Regions from separate parts of the Mixta mediterraneensis genome, predicted to be linked through region 1. Evidence: predicted binding sites of a transcription regulator. Region 1 holds the regulator's gene; the other holds the start of a gene.

Region 1 (3,419 bases):
AAATGGCGCTTCAACGTGCCGGTGCTGTGGGACAATTACGCGACCATTACTGGCTGGCAGGAGATCCCAGCGTGGCCGCATTCGGTTTTATTTATTCGCGGCGGTGATTCTGCCTATCTGGATAATCAATATCGCGACACATTATTAAAACAGTTTCCGGCAGCGCAGGCACATGTCATCAATGGCGCAGGACATTGGGTCCATGCCGAGAAGCCTGATGCTGTTTTGCGCAGCATCCGCCGTTTTTTTGCGCTTTAAAAGCAAATACCTGTCAGCAAAAGTTTAGGATTGGCGCACGCGGTTAGCGTGGAGTATGATGGCGCGCTAAAAATTTGCCGCCGATCATTTTTGTCGCGGTAAGCGCCAATAATTTATAATCTGCGCGGCCTGAGCTCGCGCCCATTCAGTTTCATTAAGCCATGGCAAAAGAACACACTGACCGCACCACGCTCGATCTGTTTGCTGAGGAGCGTCGACCCGGTCGCCCTAAAACCAGCCCGCTTTCGCGCGATGAACAACTGCGTATCAATAAACGCAATCAACTGAAACGTGACAAAGGGCGCGGGCTACGCCGTGTCGAACTGAAAATGAACCGTGAAGCCGTTGAGGCGCTGAATACCCTGGCGGAACAACGTAACCTCAGCCGCAGCGAACTGATCGAACAGATGTTGCTGGCACAACTCAAGCTGGACTGAAGCCAACAAAACGCACGCAGAAACAAATGTCGCGGCTTTACGAGTTCCGCGCTTTTGCCTCGTCTGCTATTATTCGCAGAAATGTGCTGCTTTAGCACACAACTCATCATCAGGATTTAAGAGGTTATTTTACCCATGGCAATCGTAGGCATCTTCTTTGGCAGCGATACCGGCAACACCGAAAACATTGCAAAAATGATCCAGAAACAGCTGGGTAAAGACGTTGCTGAAGTGCACGACATCGCAAAAAGCACCAAAGAAGATCTGGAAGCGTTTGACATCCTGCTGCTGGGCATCCCAACCTGGTATTATGGCGAAGCGCAGTGCGACTGGGATGACTTTTTCCCCACGCTGGAAGAGATCGATTTCAACGGTAAGCTGGTCGCCCTGTTTGGTTGTGGCGATCAGGAAGATTATGCAGAATATTTCTGTGATGCGATGGGCACCATTCGTGACATCATCGAACCGAACGGCGCTATCATTGTTGGGCACTGGCCAACCGAAGGCTATCACTTCGAAGCATCTAAGGGCCTGGCTGACGATAAAAACTTCCTCGGTCTGACTATCGACGAAGACCGTCAGCCAGAACTAACTAACGAACGCGTTGATAAATGGGTTAAGCAGATTTTTGACGAGCTTCAGCTCAAAGAAATTATCGAAGCGTAAAGCTTCTCTGACTCAATGTGGGCGCTGGCTCACATTGAGCCAAAGAAAATTCCTATAGAAATAATAGCCACATTTTTTTAACTTTCTTCGTTTAACCTGTAGAATACCCCTATCGGTCATCCGCTTATTTTTCTGGATAAGAAATGAGGCTGAACGAAATGTTAACAGAACCCTGCAGAAATTCCCCGGCTCGGTACATGCCTTACAGCTAACGGTGATTTCCCGCATTTCCCCTCGGTTTTCATTTCGCTGCTTCAGTTCTATAATGAGACGCAAATGAGAATGGGTGTAGATCGACATTCAAGGCCAAGCGCCACAAAAGTGATTAAAGTAACAGGACAAAATCCGCATGACTGACAACAATACCGCATTAAAGAAGGCTGGCCTGAAAGTCACGCTGCCCAGACTGAAAATTCTGGAAGTGCTTCAGGAACCTGAATGCCATCACGTCAGTGCGGAAGATCTATATAAACGCCTGATTGATATGGGCGAAGAGATTGGTTTAGCGACCGTTTACCGCGTTTTGAACCAGTTCGATGATGCGGGCATCGTGACGCGTCATAACTTTGAAGGCGGTAAATCTGTCTTTGAGCTGACGCAACAGCATCATCATGATCATCTGATCTGCCTGGACTGCGGCAAAGTCATCGAGTTCAGTGATGAGTCTATTGAGACCCGTCAACATGAAATCGCCACGCGCCACGGCATTAAATTAACGAACCACAGCCTGTATCTCTATGGTCACTGCTCGCTGGGTGACTGCCGTGAAGACGAAACGCTTCACGATAAATAAACGTGCCATGCAGCCCTATGAAAAAGCCGGTTTTAACCGGCTTTTTTTCTGTCTGAACGTCAGGCAACGAGCGTTTCCTGCAGGTAGCGCCAGCGCGGAATAGAAGTGCTGCAATCAAGGATTGCCAGTGAGATGCGGCTCTGATTTTTACCGTTCATCATTTGCAGTTCACGATACTGGATGGTGATTTCATTCATATGTTGCGAAATGATCACATGCTCGCTGGTAGCAATACGCATTCCCTCACGCTGCCCTTGCAGCTGATAAAATAGTTCTTCAACCTCATTTAAATTTAGCTGTTTTCCTTGTGGCGTTATCATGCAAAAATCAGGATGGAAATGGGAAAGTAAGAGCTGAAAGCTGTCATCAACTATTGCAGACCGGCTGAAAATACGTTCAATTAATTGATGTAAAACAACAACACTGTGTTTGGCTTCCTGGGCGATATCGGTCATTTATTTTCCTTTTAAAACCCGCATAGCAACGCTCTAAAGCGCATAGCCTACCTGAAAATCATCATTTCACATCCTGTAATAGATTAATTTTACTAAACTCGCATTTCTCACAATTTTGCCCAAAATGAGCAATTTCTGTATGTCAGCATAAACGGCTGCATTGACAAAAATTACAGCCATAAAAAAGGGCGATTATTCGCCCTTTTGTTTTTTTGTAATGTCAGCGATGAAAAACTTTAATCGCCAGTTTTTGCCCAGGTATCACGCAGCCCCACTGTGCGGTTAAACACCAGTTGAGAAGGTTTTGAGTAAGAGCTGTCAGCGCAGAAATAACCTTCACGCTCAAATTGATAGGGTGAAGTCGCTTCCACATTTTTCAAGCCTGGCTCGACAAAACCCTGTTTAATTTCCAGCGAATTTGGGTTGATGGTCGAAAGAAAATCCTCTGCAGCCGCCGGATTTGGCACACTAAACAGGCGATCATAAAGACGGAATTCTGCAGGCAGTGCGTGATCGACTGAAACCCAATGAATCACACCTTTAACTTTTCGACCGTCTGCAGGGTCTTTGCCCAGTGTATCTACATCACAGGTGCAATAGATGCAGGTAATCTTACCTTCTTCATCTTTTGCGACACGTTCCGCGCGAATGACGTAAGCATTACGCAGACGTACCTCTTTACCCAACACCAGACGCTTGTATTGCTTGTTCGCTTCCTCACGGAAGTCAGCACGATCAATCCAAATTTCACGGCTAAACGGCACTTCACGCGTGCCCATTTCCGCTTTATTTGGATGATTCGGCATACTG
Region 2 (3,419 bases), on a different contig from region 1:
ATTAGCCGCGACGCCAGCGCTGGTGGGCCGTGAAAATCTTATGAAAGCCGGGGCGATTACCATGTTGACGGTGCGCTTCGGGTCCATTCTTTCACCTGCGGTTGCCGGATTAGTGATCGCGCACGGCAGTGTGGCGTGGAATTACGGTTTAACCGCTTTCGGGACATTACTCACCGTGTTAACGCTGTTGAAATTACCCGCTTTGCCGCCACCGCCACAACCGCGTGAACATCCGCTCAAAGCGCTGGCAACCGGCGTGCAATTTCTGTTTGCCAGCCCGCTGGTGGGCATGGCGGCATTCATTGGCGCTCTGGTGACGTTAGCCAGTGCGGTACGCGTCCTTTATCCCGCACTGGCCCCGCACTGGCAGATCGATATAAACCAGCTCGGTTTGATGTATGCGGCGGTGCCGCTTGGTGCGGCCATCGGCGCGTTGACCAGCGGCCGCCTGGCCCATTCTCCACGTCCCGGCGTGCTGATACTGGCAAGCGCGTTTGCCGCCTTTGTTGCACTGGGCCTGTTCAGCCTGATGCCGCTTTTTGAACTGGGATTGCTGTGCCTGGTAGCGTTTGGCTACTTCAGCGCGATCAATAGCCTGGTGCAGTACACCATGATTCAGGCACTGACGCCGGATGCGCTGCTGGGACGAATCAACAGCCTGTGGACGGCGCAAAACGTCACCGGCGATGCCATTGGTGCTGCCATTATCGGTTCAATGGGTTCGTTGCTGCTGCCGCAACAGGCGGCAAGCCTGTTTGGTTTTGCTGCCGCACTGTTGGGTCTGTTGATGTGGCGGGTTATGAGGCGCTTACGCCAGTATCAGCCGCCCGCGCCGACGCTGGCGGAACAATTATGATTTAACGAATAACTGTTCCAGACGCGTCAGCAAACGGCTGGCGCTGTAATAATCGAGACGAAAGGTCTCTAGGCCCAGTGCGTAAACCTGCTTATTTTTCACCGCCGACGTTTGTGCCAGGAACGGATTATTTATTACCGCGTGAGCGGTTTTATCCTCGGCGGCGAACAGCATATAGCTGTTACCGTTCAGGCCCGCCGCCAGGTTCTCGCCTGAAAGCTGAATGATGTCTTTACGCTGGCCCATGCTGTGCCCCTGCTGAATATTGGTGGGCGGTGCCGCTAACTCAAAACCCAGCTGCTGCAGTAGCTTGCCCTGTGCAGATTCAGCGGTCCACAGATTTACCGCCCGGCCATCACCATTCCATACCATGGCAGAAACGGGTTGAGGCGGCAGTGTCAGCTTACTTTTTAATGCATTTTCACGATCGTCAAACGCCTTTATGCGCGCTGCTGCTTGCGCTTCATGGCCGGTAGCCTCGCCCAGTACGCCAACTAACTGCTGCCAGCTTTTATCGTCATAATTCACGACCAATGTTGGCGCGATGGCAGAAAGCTGATCGACTAATTTAATGGCCGAATCATTACCGGTTGCACTCACCACAATCAAGTCAGGTGCCTCAGCAGCGATGGCTTCAGCACTTGGCTCACCAATATATAAACGCTTAACTCCACGCTGTTTCGCGACCTCTCCCCATTGACGAAAGAAACCTTGTGCATCAGCAAGGCGACTATTCGGGGCCGTCGCGCCGCTGGCAATCACCGGCGCGTCAATTGCCAGTAAGGAGCCGGTTAATGTAACGCTAGTGGAAACAATACGCTTTGGTGGCTGCGGTAAAGTGACGCTGCCGTTGATCCCCTGGATGGTGCGCGGCCAGCCGTTTTCAGCTTGCGCGGCGTGACTCCACAGCACGCTGCTGATGAAGAAAAATACAATGAAAGTGCAAAAACCACGTTTATACATAAGATCCAGTCCACCTTTTGCTGTGACATTAACCCTGCTGGATATGCTGATTTAGCATGAAAACGCAGTAGAAATGCCGCGAATTTATTGACACCTCAGGCTAATCAACGTAGCTTAGAGAGCCACAATACAAATGATAATCATTATTAATTCTCTTATCATTTATAGGTGGAAATTATGGTGGAAACATTGACGTTTGAAAATCCTTTGTTGCAGGATTTCTCGGCCCTGTGTCGGGGCTTTCTGTTTACTTCGCCGTGGCGCAGCCTGACAACTCAGGGTTGTTTCACTACCATCACAACGCCAGTTAAAGATGGCGATGTGTTAACCGGCGATTTTCAACAACAATTGCAGCACCATTTTGCGTCGGCAAGAAAACAGGGCATCGCCAACCCGATTCTGGTGGGCGCAATCCCGTTTGACGTCAACCAGCCTGCTGCACTGCTTATTCCTGAGACATATCAAACCTTTAATCGCGCCGATTTGAAAGTGCCAGCAACGGTGGTTGAAGCAGCCCTGCCCCAGGTGCGCCGCCGTACCGCCGTGCCGGACCACGCGGAGTTTACCGATATGGTGGCGCAAGCTGTCGCTGCCACCCAGCGGGGCGATCTGGACAAAGTGGTGTTGTCGCGCCTGATGGATATTGTCACCGGGCAGCCAGTTGATACTGCCGCGCTGATGCAGCGTATTGTGGCGCAAAACCCCACCAGTTATCACTTTCACTTGCCGCTGCCGCAAGGCGGTGCGCTGGTTGGCGCCAGCCCGGAACTGCTGCTGCGCAAGCAAGGGCGGGATTTCAGCTCTTGTCCGCTGGCGGGTTCGGCACGTCGTGACAGCGACAGTCTACGGGATCGCGCGGCGGGCGAAACCCTGATGAATTCCGGTAAAGATCGCCACGAGCACAAACTCGTTACCGATGCGATGCGCGAAACGCTGCAACCGCGCAGCCGTTTGCTGTCGGTGCCGAACGTACCGTCGCTGATCACGACCTCGACCTTATGGCATCTTGCGACACAAATTGACGGCGAAGCGTTAAACGAACATGAAAATGCTTTATCGCTGGCTTGCCTGCTGCATCCAACCCCCGCATTGAGCGGTTTCCCGCATCAGCGTGCGCAACGTCTGATCCAGCAACTGGAACCCTTCGAACGCCAGCTTTTTGGCGGCATTGTGGGTTGGTGTGACGATCAAGGCAACGGCGAATGGGTCGTTACCATCCGCTGCGGCACGGTAAATGGCGCACGTGTTCGTCTGTTTGCCGGGGCAGGGATTGTTGCTGACTCGCAACCTGAATCAGAATGGCGTGAAACCGGTGTCAAACTCGACACAATGCTTCGCGCATTTGGACTGCAATAAAAGGTAGGTTATGACAATCTTATACAGCCGCTGGCCGGACGATCTGGCCGCTCGTTACCGCGAAAAAGGTTACTGGCTTGATGTACCGATGACCGATATTCTCACGCGCCATAAAAACAGCGATGCCGTGGCGGTGATTGAGGGTGATCGCCAGTTTAGCTACCGTCAGCTCAACGATATGAGCGACAACCTGGCGGCAGCACTGCAAAGACGCGGCCTGAAAAACGGCGATACCGCGCTGGTT

Evidence for each region. Region 1 encodes Fur, which represses iron uptake genes when iron is present. Its sites were predicted from a motif close to ATAATAATGAGAACNACTATCAA; they were not measured.
Region 2: QRY16_RS02700 (isochorismate synthase) is a predicted target of Fur. The motif match lies at 1,947-1,969, and genes of this name have one in related genera.

What each region holds. Positions count from the first base shown of each region.
Region 1 covers NZ_JASUAZ010000008.1:43,404-46,822, reverse strand. Annotated here, with positions in the region: gene ybfF (esterase) at 1-258, shown strand, start outside; gene ybfE (LexA regulated protein) at 420-695, shown strand; gene fldA (flavodoxin FldA) at 831-1,361, shown strand; gene fur (ferric iron uptake transcriptional regulator) at 1,711-2,154, shown strand; gene QRY16_RS07545 (hypothetical protein) at 2,214-2,609, opposite strand; gene glnS (glutamine--tRNA ligase) at 2,846-3,419, opposite strand, start outside.
Region 2 covers NZ_JASUAZ010000002.1:192,568-195,986, reverse strand. Annotated here, with positions in the region: gene entS (enterobactin transporter EntS) at 1-856, shown strand, start outside; gene fepB (Fe2+-enterobactin ABC transporter substrate-binding protein) at 851-1,819, opposite strand; gene QRY16_RS02700 (isochorismate synthase) at 1,997-3,175, shown strand; gene QRY16_RS02695 ((2,3-dihydroxybenzoyl)adenylate synthase) at 3,186-3,419, shown strand, end outside.